2 regions of the Variovorax pasteuri genome follow, and region 1 is predicted to be linked to the other one. Evidence: predicted binding sites of a transcription regulator. Region 1 holds the regulator's gene; the other holds the start of a gene.
The links. Region 1 encodes NrdR, which represses ribonucleotide reductase genes. Its sites were predicted from a motif close to CACNANATNTNGTG; they were not measured.
Positions count from the first base shown of each region.

Region 1 (7,469 bases):
GTCCGAGTACGACAGGCTGCCGTTGTCGACCGCCAGCGTGCCGATGGTCAGCGCCCATGGCCTGGTGTTGGCGCCGGGCTGCGGCGTTTCGGCCGCGGCAGGCTTGGGCGCGGCGACCTTGGCGTCGGCTTGCTTCGCGCCGTCAGCGCCGGCGGGCGCCTTCAGCCAGCGCTCGAACATCCAGTGCTTCTCGTTGTCGCGCTCGATGCGCACCTTGGGGTTGGTGGCGGTGAACGAGGCCACGTTCAAGGTGTGCTTCGTCATGTCGGCCTCGGCATCGACCAGCTCGAAGCGCCCGACGCTGGCGAGCGCCGTCTTGGCCTGCGTCAGCGCCAGGCCGTCGGCGGACAGGCGGCGCGCCTTGAACTTGAGGTCGGGCTGGGCCCAGGCAATGTCGATCTGCCCGCTGAGCTTGCCGTCCAGCGTGGGCTCCAGGCTCTGCGCCAGGTAGGGTGCAGCCAGCGACAGCGGCAGCGCGTCGACTTCGGTCTGCACGTCGGCCACCTTGTCGGTGGCGCGGCCCTTGAACTTGAGCGAGGCGCCGGCAATGGCGGTGCTGCCGCTGAACTCGGCCGGTTTTTCCATCGGCCAGGTGACGCCGGTGACGTCGAAGCCGAGCGCGGTCACGTCGATGGCCGCGGCCGGCTTGACGGTTTCGTCGCGCCAGCCGATGCGCCCGCCGCTCAGGGCCAGCTTGTCGACCTGCACCTTCAGCACCGGCTTTTCAGCCGGTTTGCCCGCCGGGGCGCTGGCCGCGGCCGCAGGCAGGGGCGCGACTTTCTCGGTCGCACCCGTCGCGGGGTCGGTCGCGAGCAGGTTGAGTTGGCCCGCCAAATCGCGCGCCACCGCCAGCTGCGGATTCACCAGGGCGATCTCGCTCAGATGGAACACCGATTCGAGCGGACGCACATCGGCCAGCGCCAGCTTGAGCGACTCGAAGCCCAGCAGGTCGCGCCCGCGCGCATCGGCCACCTTGGTGGTGTGCGCCTCGACCGTGCCGGTGATCTTCAGGCCGTTGGTGGCGCCGTGCTCGAAGGCGATCTTCAGGTCGGCGTCCAGGCTGCCCGCCTGCAGGCGCACCGGCAGGCCGCCCGGCATGTAGCCCAGGTACGGCACGAGGTCGAGGCCCTTGAACTGCACCTGCGCATCGGTCTTGCGGCTGTCGGAGAAAGGCGCGGTGAAGGCGGCCGAGTCGAACTTGCTGCCGTTGAGCACGAAGGCCAGCTTGGGTTCGGTGTTGATGTCGCGCTTGGAGTCGAGGTTGCTGAGGAACGGCACCTTGAGCACGAAGTCGCGCAACTCGTGCTTGCGCTTGACGGTCTGGTCGTCGAAGTCGACCGAGCCGCCGTTGATCGCGATGTTGTAGATGGCGAAGCGCGCGGGCTTGGCATTCGGGTCGGACGGCGGGCCGGCCGAGAGCTTGGCCAGGATGTCGTCGATGTCGTACTTGCCGTCGGCCAGGTGCGTGAGCAGGATGGCCGGCGCGTCGACGGTGACCGTGTCGATCACCGGAGCGAAACGGAAGATGGACTGCAGTTCGGCGTCGGCGTAGATGCGGGCGACGGCCACCTGCGGCTTGCTGCCGTCTGCGGTCGCGATGCGCAGGTCGTTCAGCGTGAGCTCGAGCGTCCAGGGCTTGAAATCGATCTTGCCGACGGTGACCTGCCGGCCGAGTTTCTCGCTCGCGATCTTCTGGATCTGGCTCTTGGCGATGGGGGGCACGGCCAGCCAGGCAACGACCCAGAACGCCAGCAGAACCAGCAAAGCGACGATCCCACGCCGCACCCATTTGTTTTGTTTGATCGAAGCTGCATCCATCGCGGGAGTGTGCCGCAAAGAGGTGCACCCAGAAACAAGAAAGCCCGGCGACTCGACTTGCTGTCTTGTCGTCGGGCTTGATGGCGGGCACAAGACCCATGCCATCGATTCGCGCGACAGGAAGTCGATGGTTCCCACCGTGCTGGCAGCAAGAGATTGCCACCGTGGTTCCTCGGACGCTGAGCCTTCGACTTGCACCTCGGGCTGCGGGACCTCGGAAAAACGCCTGAAACCTCAGGCCCGTTCAGATTAGGCGGCGCTCCCTTGGATTGCAAACGCGTTTTACAAAGGGATTTCCCCTAAGCAGAAACGCTCCGAAACCGTCACTTTTTTAAGCACTCATTAGCATAAAAATTCAATTCCTTATGCTTGACCGGGTATTTAGCCACGCTAGAATCCGCCCTGCTCTGACCGCCCGATGCGGCAGAGCCCCCTGAATCCGCTGCCGAATCCCAACCGGCTTGATCAGGCCACCGCGCTCCCAACCCCCTTCACTCCATGCGCGGAGCCTGATTCGTACCAATCCAAGCGCCGCTGCCTTCATCCCTCGCCTTCACCGGCGTTGCGTTTCGGGTGCCGCACAGAAAGGAAGAGCGATGAACAAGGCGTTTGATGCCACAGCCCGCGGGCTAAGGACCTTCGTGTCCGATGTGGCAGACGGCTTTTTTGAGATCACCCACAACGGGTTTGCACTGGTCGGTCTGGCCATCGTGTTCGCGGCCCTCGCCCTCGTGGCGCGGCCCGACCTGCGCAAGACCGGCGAGGAGCAACTGATGGGCTGGCTGCAATCGCGCAAGCCGGCACCGGAAGCCACCGACCTGGAGCCGACCGCCATCGAGCGGACCACGGCCGCGAGCCCCAGCGACCTGCCCAAGCAGCAGGCCGCCGTGGCTTACTGGCTGAGCAAGAAGTACCGCGTGGCCGCCGAGCCGCTGAGCGTGCTGGTGGCCGAGGCCTACGGCATCGGCAAGCGCACGAAGATCGACCCGACGCTGATCCTCGCGATCATGGCCGTCGAGTCCAGCTTCAACCCGTTCGCCCAGAGCCAGGTCGGCGCACAGGGCCTGATGCAGGTCATGACCCGCGTGCACGGCGACAAGTACGAAAGCGCGGGCGGCACGCTCACCGCCTTCGACCCCGTGACCAACATGCGCGTGGGCGTCAAGGTGCTGCAGGAATGCATCGCCCGCGCCGGTTCGCTCGAAGGCGGCCTGCGCTACTACGTGGGCGCGGCCAACCTGGAGGACGACGGCGGCTACGCCGGCAAGGTCATGGCCGAGCACGAGCGCCTGCTGCAGGTGGCCAACGGTCGCGCGCCGTCGACCACGGTCACGCCGCCGGGCGTGCGTGCCCAGCCGCTTCCGGTGGTGGCACCGGCCAAGCCTGAAGAAGCCGAGCCGGCCAAGGTGGCCCTGCTGTCTTCCGTCTCCTGACATTCATCTTGCCGGGTGTGGTGCGCTACACTCGGCGGGTACGCGACTGGCGATAGGCGCAGCACCCGCCAAGGTGCCCCGCGCTGACGTGGAATACCACTGGGAAGCGTGCCGCCTGACCACATCGGGCGTTCAGCCGTTCGCCTGGGCAGCCCTTGTTTGGTTGAAGAACAAGGACCTCGTCTTCAAAGGACTGCCATGTACCAACGCAATATCCTGGTCGAACAGACCGATCCCGAAATCTGGGCCGCAATTCAAGCCGAAAACGCGCGCCAGGAACATCACATCGAGCTGATCGCCAGCGAGAACTACGCCTCGCCGGCCGTCATGGCCGCCCAGGGCTCGCAGCTCACCAACAAGTACGCCGAAGGCTACCCGGGCAAGCGCTACTACGGCGGTTGCGAGCACGTCGACGTGGCGGAGCAGCTGGCCATCGACCGCGTCAAGCAGCTCTTCGGCGCCGACGCCGCCAACGTGCAGCCGCATTGCGGCGCCTCGGCTAACGAAGCCGTGATGCTCGCCTTCCTGAAGCCTGGCGACACCATCATGGGCATGAGCCTGGCCGAAGGCGGCCATCTGACCCACGGCATGCCGCTGAACATGAGCGGCAAGTGGTTCAACGTCGTGAGCTATGGCCTGGACGCCAACGAAGCCATCGACTACGACGCGATGGAACGCAAGGCGCATGAACACATGCCCAAGCTGATCATCGCGGGTGCTTCGGCCTACTCGCTGCGCATCGATTTCGAACGCTTCGCCAAGGTGGCCAAGGATGTGGGCGCGATCTTCATGGTCGACATCGCCCATTACGCCGGCCTCGTGGCCGCGGGCGTGTACCCCAACCCGGTGCCGCACGCCGACATCGTCACCTCCACCACCCACAAGAGCCTGCGCGGCCCGCGCGGCGGCATCATCTTGATGAAGTCGCAGCACGAGAAGGCCATCAACAGTGCCATCTTCCCGGGCCTGCAAGGCGGCCCGCTGATGCACGTGATCGCCGCCAAGGCCGTCGCGTTCAAAGAGGCGATGGCGCCCGAGTTCAAGGCCTACCAGCAACAGGTGGTCAAGAACGCGCAGATCGTGGCCGACACCCTCACCCAGCGCGGCCTGCGCATCGTGAGCGGACGCACCGAAAGCCACGTGATGCTGGTCGACCTTCGCGCCAAGGGCATCACCGGCAAGGAAGCCGAAGCAGTGCTGGGCAGCGCCCACATGACGATCAACAAGAACGCGATCCCCAACGACCCCGAAAAGCCGATGGTCACCAGCGGCGTGCGCATCGGCACCCCCGCCATGACCACGCGCGGCTTCAAGGACGAAGAGACCCGCGCCACCGCCAACCTGATCGCCGACGTGCTCGAGAACCCGCGCGATGCGGCGAACATCGACGCAGTGCGCGCCAAGGTGCACGCGCTGACGAGCCGCTTCCCTGTCTACCGCTGATCGACCCGAAGACCTGACCGCATGAAATGCCCTTTTTGCGGTCATCTTGAGACGCAGGTTGTCGAAACCCGCGTTTCGGAAGATGCCGACTTCGTTCGCAGGCGCCGCCAGTGCGGCGCCTGCGACAAGCGCTTCACCACCTACGAGCGGCCCGACGTCAATTTCCCCGTGGTCGTGAAGAAGGACGGCAGCCGTGCCGATTTCGACTCGGCCAAGGTGCGCGCCTCGATGATGCTGGCGCTGCGCAAGCGGCCGGTGAGCATCGAGCAGATCGACAACGCCCTGCTGCGCATCGAGCAGAAGCTGCTGGCCAGCGGCCTGCGCGAAATCGAGTCGACGAAGGTCGGCGAACTCGTGATGCGCGAGCTCAAGAAGCTCGACAAGGTCGCCTATGTGCGCTTTGCCTCGGTGTACCGCAGCTTCGAGGACGTGGACGAATTCAGGCAATTGCTGCGCGACATCTGACGCTCACTCAGCCGCGCTCCTCTTTTTTGGCGGCCTTGCCGCAGACCCCGGTGCCGCAGTCTCCCTGCTGGTCCGGATTGCAGACCCGGGCCCGCCCCGATGCCGACACCACGATTGACGCCCTGCGGCCCGTGTCGGCCTTCAGCGTGAGACATCCCGCACCGAAGCCCGCACGGTTGGCCTGGCGCGAGAATCCGTTGCTGTCGTAGCGCACGCCCTGCGCAAATCCGTCGCCGAGCGATGCATCCACGCTGACACCGTCCGGTAACCCGTCGAAGCGGCGCAGCGTCGTGGGTGAATCGGGGCCGGTGGCCCCGCGCGCACCCGTTGTCACGACCCAGCCCCCGGACCAGTCACTGCCCGCGAGCGCGGTCACCCGCACACTGCGGGAACGCTGGATGGCTTCCATGCGCGCAAGGCTCAAGGCGGCATTGAAAGCCTGCGCCGCTCCGGCCAGGCGCTGGTTGAGCAGCAGTTGGCGAAAGCTCGGCATGCCGATGCCGGCGAGCACCGCCACGATGGCCACGACCACCATCAGTTCCAGCAGCGCGAATCCGCCCGCGGGCCCCGCCCTGCATGCCCCGGCGTTCACTGCCAGCACCTCGTGCGCTGCGTGCCGTTGCAGCCCTTGGCGCCCGTGCTGTCGATCCAGAGTGCGCCAACCTGCGGATCGGCATACGCGGGCTTCAGGCTCGCAGTCAGCCGGATGCAACTGTCGATGCTGCCGAGTCCCTCGCAGTTGCCGCTCTCGATGATGTACTTGCCCGCCGCACCGCCGCCGCTCGAATCGCCCGAATCCCCCGTGTAGTGCCGATAGCGGCCGGCCTGCGTGTAGTGGCGCTCCTGGTGCTGCATCTGCTGCATCAGGGCGGCGCGTGCCTCGCTGCGCCACCCTTGGCGCACGACGTCCATGTACGAAGGGTACGAAATGGCCGCCAAGATGACGGTGATCGCAACGACCATCATCACTTCGATCAACGTGAATCCACGCGCGCGATGCGCAGCCGCGTTCATCGCCTCGCCTCCCGGGCATCGACAACCTGGCGCCAGTTCAGGCGCCCTGCCACCTGCGAGACCGTGCCGCCCGCTACGGGCTGAGCCGTCGAGAAACCGCTCTTGCCGCCACGCCCGCCCGCCTGGATGACGGCCAGGCGGCGGGTGTGCGTACGGCGCCCGAACACGTCGGCGGCGCTGTAGACGCTCTCCCCCAACTGCACCACCTGCGGTGTGCCGGGAATGCCGGCGTCCGAGGGCACGCAGGTGCCGCCCTTGGACAGGCCGGTCAGGGCATTCACCGCGCAGCTGCGTCCGCCGCCACCGCCGCATGCCGTGGCGGGGGGAATGAGCGTGTTGAAGAACAGCAGGCCGTCGCTCAAGACGGGCTCGGCGACCACGCGCTCGCCCTTGTCTCGGGACTCGGGCAGGTCGAGATACCAGCCGCGCCGGGCAGAAGTCTTGCTGTCGAAGGCGCCGTATGCGAACGCGTCGCCGACGATGGAGAAGGGAGCCGATCCGCCGGCCGCCATCGCGCGCCGCGGCTGAAGCTGCGTGCGCGCGGCGCGCAGCCCGATGGCCTCGCCGTTGTCGTACACGCCATAGACCGTCTGCACGCCACGGCTCGAGCGGCCCAGGTCTTCCGGACTCACGAACTTGCCGGTGCCGAACAGCACGATCGCTCCACCGGACGGCCCGATGCCGACCTTCGGCGCCACGGTGATCGGCTGGCGCCTGGCGCCCTCGCCCCACGCGACCATCAGCGGCTGCTCCTTGAACGGCAACGCATTGCCCGCGCGCCACGGCGCATTGGCGGTGAAGGCGAACTTCCACAGATTGCCCTGCGTGTCGCCCGCGTACAGGAAACGCGTGACACCGTCGGCGCCCGCGTAGTCGCCCGGTGCGCCCAGGGCATTCACCACGGTGGCGTCCGTAGGCGCCGGCAACACGATCTTGTGGTAGTTCACGTCCAGCACCCACGGCGCGTTCGCGGGCTTGTCGAGCGACAACAGGAACAGGGCGGCGCGTTTTTCCGGGTTGGCGTTGTTGAAGCCGGACGGCACCACGGCAAACCATCGGTGCCTGGCCGGCTCGGTGCGCGTCGCCGCGGTGGTGCGGAACTTCAGGATGCGTGGCGCCTGTGTCTGGTGCCCCATGTCGGCGTCGTCCGCGGCGCCGAACTCCCACATCACATGGCTCGAGGAAAAATGGGCCGGGTTGCTCACGTCGAGCGCAAGCACACCGGTGGCACCGCCGCCCATGCCCGAGACCAGCACGCTTCGCCAGGCGCCGTCGGCCTGCTGCACATCGGCCACC
Region 1 covers NZ_JBPJZS010000001.1:1,266,584-1,274,052, reverse strand. Annotated here, with positions in the region: gene ACSFBM_RS06000 (DUF748 domain-containing protein) at 1-1,818, opposite strand, end outside; gene ACSFBM_RS05995 (lytic transglycosylase domain-containing protein) at 2,415-3,251, shown strand; ZMP/ZTP riboswitch at 3,284-3,408, shown strand; gene glyA (serine hydroxymethyltransferase) at 3,450-4,694, shown strand; gene nrdR (transcriptional regulator NrdR) at 4,716-5,159, shown strand; gene ACSFBM_RS05980 (GspH/FimT family pseudopilin) at 5,167-5,760, opposite strand; gene ACSFBM_RS05975 (type IV pilin protein) at 5,748-6,173, opposite strand; gene ACSFBM_RS05970 (pilus assembly protein) at 6,170-7,469, opposite strand, start outside.

Region 2 (7,469 bases), on a different contig from region 1:
CGCCACCATCGGCTACGAGCGGCGCGCACTGGTGCCGGGCGGGCCCGAGGGCAACGAATTCTTCGTCAGCTTCGCCGCGAGCGAAAACCGGCTGACACAATAGCGCCGTGAGCATTTCCCCCCCTTCCACCCCGCGGCCGGCGCAGATCCTGGTCATCGACGACGAACCCGACCTGCGCACGCTGTACGAGCTGACCCTGCTGCGCGAGGGCTACCGTGTCGAGGCGGCGGGCAGCGTGTCGGAGGCGTGGCAGTACCTGGAGGCCGGGCGCTTCGACGCGGTGATCACCGACATGCGGCTGCCCGACGGCCAGGGCATGGAGATCATCCACCGCATCCAGAAAGACCAGCGCAGCGAGCGCTGCGTGGTCATGACGGCCTACGGCTCGGCCGAGAACGCGGTCGAAGCGCTGAAGGCAGGCGCCTTCGACTACCTCACCAAGCCGGTCGACCTGAAGCAGTTCCGCGCCGTCGTCGCGTCCGCCGTGCAGGCGCGCCAGGCGATGCCGCCGCCGGCCCGCGCCGCGCAGGCGGCGCCCGCCGGCACCCTCGATGCGCCGGTGATGGCCTCGGGCACCGGCATCGCCGCGCTCGAGCGCCTCGTGGGCGATTCGGAACCCATGCGCCTCGTCAAGTCGCGCATCGCGAAAGTGGCGCGCGGCATGGCGCCGGTGCTGGTGCGCGGCGAATCGGGCACCGGCAAGGAACTGGTGGCGCGCGCGGTGCATGCCTGCAGCCAGCGCAGCGAAGGCCCGTTCGTGGCGGTGAACTGCGGCGCCATTCCGGAGAACCTGCTCGAGGCCGAATTCTTCGGCGCGCGCAAGGGCTCGTACACCGGCTCGTCGCAGGACCGCGACGGCTACTTCCAGGCCGCGCGCGGCGGCACGCTGTTTCTCGACGAAATCGGCGACCTGCCGCTGGCCATGCAATCGAAGCTGCTGCGCGCGATCCAGGAGCGCAGCGTGCGCTCGATCGGCTCGACGCAGGAAGACGCGGTTGACGTGCGCATCGTGAGCGCCACCCACAAGGACCTGCACGCCGAGGTGCAGGCCGGGCGGTTCCGGCAAGACCTGTTCTATCGCCTCAACGTGATCGAGATCGCGGTGCCCGCGCTGCGCGAGCGCCGCGAAGACCTGCCCGCGCTGTGCGCCGCGCTGCTCTCGCGCATCGCGCAGGACGGCGGCTTGCCCGTGCCGCACCTGTCGCACGACCTGCTGCGCCGGCTGTCGCTGCATCCGCTGGACGGCAACGTGCGCGAACTCGAGAACCTGCTGCACCGCGCAGTGGCTCTGAACGACGGCGACGAACTGCACCTGGACCTGATGGGCGGCTTCACGGCCGCCGCCGAGGCCGCGGCGTCCGCGCCGGCGCCGTTGCTGCCGGCTTTCGACGCGCCCTCGCCGGTCGCCCCCGCGGCTTCCGCCGCACCGGCCGCATCGCCCAAGGCCGCGCCGCCGCCGCTGCCCTCCGACCTGCAGGCCTACCTCGACCAGCAGGAACGCGAGATCCTCGTGCGCGCGCTGCACGAGAGCGGCTTCAACCGCACCGCGGCCGCCGCGCGGCTGGGCATGAGCCTGCGGCAGATCCGCTACCGCATCGCGCGGCTGGGCATCACCACACCCAACGGCGACGATGGCGCGAGCAGCCATGCCGACGACTGACACCCCTGCGCAGGCCCCCGCCGACGACGGCCTCTGGCAAGCCGGCTGGTACCGCTTCGCGAAGGCGCTGCGCTCGCCCAACTTCGGGCCCCGCCCCACCGGTGCGCAGACCGACCTCGTCGTGCTGCACTCGATCAGCCTGCCGCCCGGCGAGTACGGCGGCGACGCGGTGCAGCAGCTCTTCACCAACCGGCTCGACTGGGACGCGCACCCCTACTTCCAGTCGATCCGCGGGCTCGCGGTGTCCTCGCATTTCTTCGTGCGGCGCAACGGCGAGCTCTGGCAGTTCGTAAGCTGCGACGACCGCGCCTGGCATGCCGGCGTGTCGTCGTGGCGCGGGCGCGGCAACTGCAACGACGACTCCATCGGCATCGAGCTCGAAGGCCTGGAAGGCCAGCCGTTCGACGAGCCGCAATACGAAACGCTCGCGAGCCTGTGCGCCGCCATCGCGCAGCACTACGCCATCGCGTACATCGCCGGTCACGAGCACATCGCGCCGGGGCGCAAACACGACCCGGGCGCCGGCTTCGACTGGCGGCTGTTGCGCAAACAACTCGGCTGGAATCCACAGATGTTTCCGGCGCAGGTGGTGCAGCGCTAATTTTTCCAATCGCGCGACGCGACGCGATGCGCTGAGCCTGACGCGCATCGACGCGCAGATTGCAACTGCCGCACCCAGCAACCATGCGGGCTGCAAGCCCAAATCGGCCTGCAAGCCAAGCGCCATGCGGGTTGGGACACCATAGGCCAGTATCCACGCGGCATCGCTGGCGTTGTCGCTTGCCGAATGAAAATCGGGCCGCGCGTGTATCCGAAGGAAAACACTACCTGTAGTGGCTTGTAGGGTGCCGACACCCCAGATATAGTGTCCTCCGTCCGGTCATCCACACCGGCGCGACGCCGACCCAGGCATCGCCGACCAACAAGAATTGCCAACCGAGAGGAAGCGAATGCAAACAGCCCTGAACCCCCAATCGACCCCGCGCGCCGTTCCCTCGACGCCGCCACAGCAGCAACGCGACACCGCGGGCTCGCACACCGGCCAGAACCTCGCCCACTACCAGATCATTCGCCGCAACGGCGCGGTCGTGCCCTTCGAGCCGAACAAGATCGCCATCGCGATGATGAAAGCCTTCCTGGCCGTGCACGGCACCCAGGGCGCGGCTTCGGCCAGCGTGCGCGAAACGGTCGACACGCTCACCCAGGCCGTCATTCGCGCCATGGTGCGTTCGCGTCCGGGCGGCGGCACCTTCCATATCGAGGACGTGCAGGACCAGGTCGAGCTCGGCCTGATGCGCGGCGGCCACCACGAAATCGCGCGTGCCTACGTGCTGTACCGCGAACGCCGCACGCAGGAGCGTTCCAAGCAGGGCGAGCATGAAATGCCGGCCCAGCAGGCGCTTCACGTGCTGGACAACGGCGAGCGCGTCGAGCTCGACCTGAACCAGCTCAAGGGCCTGATCGAATCCGCCTGCGAAAACCTGGGCGACAGCATCACCGCCGCGCCGATCGTCGCCGAGACGATGCGCAACCTGTACGACGGCGTGCCGCTCGACGAGGTCTACAAGGCTTCCATCCTGGCGGCCCGCACGCTGATCGAGAAGGACCCCGACTACACCTTCGCCACCGCGCGCCTGCTGCTGCACACGATCTTCAAGGAGATCATCGGCCGCGAAGTGATGCCGGTCGACCGCGCCACCGCCTACGCCGACTACTTTCCGCAGTTCATCAAGAAGGGCGTGGACAACGAGCTGCTCGACGAAAAGCTGCTGCAGTACGACCTGCCCCGCCTGGGCGCCGCCCTGAAGGCCGAGCGCGACAACCAGTTCGACTACCTCGGCCTGCAGACGCTGTACGACCGCTACTTCCTGCACGTGCGCAAGTCGCGCATCGAGCTGCCGCAAGCCTTCTTCATGCGCGTGGCCATGGGCCTGTCGCTGAACGAGATCGACCGCGAAGCGCGCGCCATCGAGTTCTACGAAGTGCTGTCGTCGTTCGACTTCATGTCGAGCACGCCCACCCTGTTCAACGCCGGCACGCTGCGCTCGCAGCTCTCCAGCTGCTACCTGACCACCGTGCCCGACGACCTGGACGGCATCTACGAGTCGATCAAGGAAAACGCGCTGCTCTCGAAGTTCGCGGGCGGCCTGGGCAACGACTGGACCCGCGTGCGCGCGCTGGGCAGCCACATCAAGGGCACCAACGGCGAATCGCAGGGCGTGGTGCCGTTCCTGAAGGTGGTGAACGACACGGCCGTGGCCGTGAACCAGGGCGGCAAGCGCAAGGGCGCCGTCTGCACGTACCTGGAAACCTGGCACCTCGACATCGAGGAGTTCCTGGAGCTGCGCAAGAACACCGGCGACGACCGCCGCCGCACGCACGACATGAACACCGCCAACTGGATCCCCGACCTGTTCATGCGCCGCGTGATGGAAAAGGGCACCTGGACGCTGTTCTCGCCCTCCAACGTGCCCGACCTGCATGACCTGTTCGGCGCCGACTTCGAAAAGGCGTACGTCGCCTACGAAGAGAAGGCTGCCCGCGGCGAGATCAAGCCCGCGCGCACCATCCAGGCTTCGGACCTGTGGCGCAAGATGCTCACGATGCTGTTCGAGACCGGCCACCCCTGGATCACGTTCAAGGACGCCTGCAACGTGCGCTCGCCGCAGCAGCACGCCGGCGTGGTTCATTCGTCGAACCTGTGCACCGAGATCACGCTGAACACCAGCGACACCGAAACCGCCGTGTGCAACCTGGGTTCGGTGAACCTGCTGCAGCATCTGAAGGACGGCAAGGTCGACCAGGAAAAGCTGAAGAAGACGATCTCCACAGCGATGCGCATGCTCGACAACGTGATCGACATCAACTACTACGCCGTGAAGAAGGCGCGCGACTCGAACCTGCGCCACCGTCCGGTCGGCCTGGGCCTGATGGGCTTCCAGGACGCGCTGTACGAGCTGCGCATTCCGTACGCTTCGCAGGAAGCCGTGCAGTTCGCCGACGAGTCGATGGAAGCCATCTGCTACCACGCGTACTCGGCATCGGCCGACCTGGCGCGCGAACGCGGCAAGTACTCGAGCTACAAGGGCTCGCTGTGGGACAAGGGCATCCTGCCGATCGACACGCTCGACCTGCTCGAGAAGGCGCGCGGCGGCTACGTCGAGGTCGACCGCTCGTCCACGCTGGACTGGGACGCGCTGCGCCAGAAGATCAAGGCGCAGGGCATGCGCAACTCCAACTGCGTGGCCATCGCACCGACGGCGACCATCTCGAACATCATCGGCGTGGACGCCTCGATCGAACCCTGCTTCGGCAACCTGTCGGTCAAGTCGAACCTGTCGGGCGAGTTCACGGTGATCAACCACTACCTGGTGCGCGACCTGAAGCGCCTGGGCCTGTGGGACGACGTGATGGTCATGGACCTGAAGCACTTCGACGGCTCGCTGCGTCCGATCGACCGCGTGCCGCAAGACGTGAAGGCGCTCTACGCCACCGCGTTCGAAGTGGAAACCACCTGGCTGGTCGAAGCCGCCTCGCGTCGCCAGAAGTGGATCGACCAGGCGCAGTCGCTGAACATCTACATGGCCGGCGCATCGGGCAAGAAGCTCGACGACACGTACAAGCTCGCATGGCTGCGCGGCCTGAAGACCACGTACTACCTGCGCACGCAGAGCGCGACGCACGCTGAAAAATCGACGGTGCAATCGGGCCGTCTCAACGCGGTGTCGTCGGGCAACGACGCACCCTCGGGCATGAGCGCACTCGAAGCCGCCGCGGCTGCCGCGAAGGCACGGATGAGCGCGATGCCCGCCACCGACATCGCGTTCTGCGGTGTGGACGATCCGACCTGCGAAGCCTGCCAGTGATGTGCAAGTGAAGCGCCGCGCGATGCATTCGAAATGCGCGCGCGGCGCTTCAGCGATTCAGCGAGGTGCATGCGAAAGACACTCGACGTTCACTCAATGACGGCATTGACTGACATCGCGCGATGCATGCGAGCAACATAACAACCACATAAATGGCGTGCGATGTGAACGAGCACTTTGCAACTCACATCGTTACTCCGATAATTTGAGCATTGGATTTTTCTATGTTGACCTGGGACGAAGAAGTCAAGCCCTCCTTATCAAAGGATATGCAACAAGGATTGCAGCACCACAACGCATCGACCGTCGGTTCGCCCGCAGGTCGTTCGTTGGATGCTCCGACTTCGTCGATTGCACAACCTGCTCTTCGCACCGTCGGCACGTTCGATGACGGCGCCGCGCCGCTGCGTTCGGTTGCTCCCGCAGCCGCAGCAACACCCGCCGTCGCCCAACGCGTCAAGGCTTCCGACAAGCGCATCATCAACGGCCAGACCGACGTCAACCAGCTGGTGCCGTTCAAGTACAAGTGGGCCTGGGAAAAATACCTCGCCACCTGCGCCAACCACTGGATGCCGCAGGAAGTGAACATGACGCGCGACATCGCGTTGTGGAAAGACCCGAACGGCCTGACCGAAGACGAACGCCGCATCGTCAAGCGCAACCTCGGCTTCTTCGTGACCGCCGACTCGCTGGCCGCGAACAACATCGTGCTGGGCACCTACCGCCACATCACGGCCCCCGAATGCCGCCAGTTCCTGCTGCGCCAGGCGTTCGAGGAAGCGATCCACACGCACGCGTACCAGTACATCGTCGAGTCGCTCGGCCTGGACGAGAGCGAGATCTTCAACGCCTACAACGAAGTGCAGTCGATCCGCGAGAAGGACCAGTTCCTGCTCCCGTTCATCGACGCCATCAGCGACCCGCACTTCAAGACCGGCACGCACGAAACCGACCAGACGCTGCTCAAGTCGCTCATCGTGTTCGCCTGCTTGATGGAAGGCCTGTTCTTCTACGTCGGCTTCACGCAGATCCTGGCGCTGGGCCGCCAGAACAAGATGACCGGCGCCGCCGAGCAGTACCAGTACATCCTGCGCGACGAGTCGATGCACTGCAACTTCGGCATCGACCTGATCAACCAGCTCAAGCTCGAGAACCCCGGCCTCTGGACCCCGGAGTTCAAGGCCGAGATCAAGGACCTCTTCATGAAGGCCGTCGAACTCGAGTACAAATACGCCGAAGACACGATGCCGCGTGGCGTTCTCGGCATGAACGCCTCCATGTTCAAGGGCTACCTGCGCTACATCGCCAATCGGCGTGCACAGCAGATCGGCCTCGAAACGCTCTTCCCGAACGAGGAAAACCCGTTCCCCTGGATGAGCGAAATGATTGACCTGAAGAAGGAACGCAACTTTTTCGAGACGCGCGTGATCGAGTACCAATCGGGCGGCGCGCTCTCGTGGGATTGAATCTTTCGACAAGAATTAGTGAATTCAAGAATTGCCCTTGCCACCGACTGCGCCAAAGAGCGCGGCATGGATGAGGGCTCAGGTGTTCATGGTGCTGGAGCTCAGATTCCAACGCCATGAATCACTTCACGCTACCCAACGTGCGTGGAGTGCTTCAATAGGTTGATTTTTTTCAACTTGATCAAGGAGAAATAGAAATGGCAACTGCAAAGAAAGCGCCGGCCAAGAAGGTCGCTGCAAAGAAGGCTCCGGCAAAGAAGGTCGTGGCTGCTAAGAAGGCTCCGGCCAAGAAGGTAGCCGCCAAGAAGGCAGCACCGGCAAAGAAGGTCGCTGCCAAGAAGGTAGCCGCCAAGAAGGCAGCGCCGGCAAAGAAGGTAGCCGCCAAGAAGGCAGCACCGGCCAAGAAGGCCGCCGCCAAGAAGGCACCTGCGAAGAAGGTAGCCGCCAAGAAGGCAGCACCGGCCAAGAAGGCCGCT
Region 2 covers NZ_JBPJZS010000006.1:66,250-73,718, forward strand. Annotated here, with positions in the region: gene ACSFBM_RS21570 (two-component system sensor histidine kinase NtrB) at 1-103, shown strand, start outside; gene ACSFBM_RS21575 (sigma-54-dependent transcriptional regulator) at 108-1,661, shown strand; gene ampD (1,6-anhydro-N-acetylmuramyl-L-alanine amidase AmpD) at 1,648-2,262, shown strand; gene ACSFBM_RS21585 (ribonucleoside-diphosphate reductase subunit alpha) at 2,612-5,527, shown strand; gene ACSFBM_RS21590 (ribonucleotide-diphosphate reductase subunit beta) at 5,752-6,993, shown strand; gene ACSFBM_RS21595 (histone H1-like DNA-binding protein) at 7,191-7,469, shown strand, end outside.
Region 2: ACSFBM_RS21585 (ribonucleoside-diphosphate reductase subunit alpha) is a predicted target of NrdR. The motif match lies at 2,516-2,529, and genes of this name have one in related genera.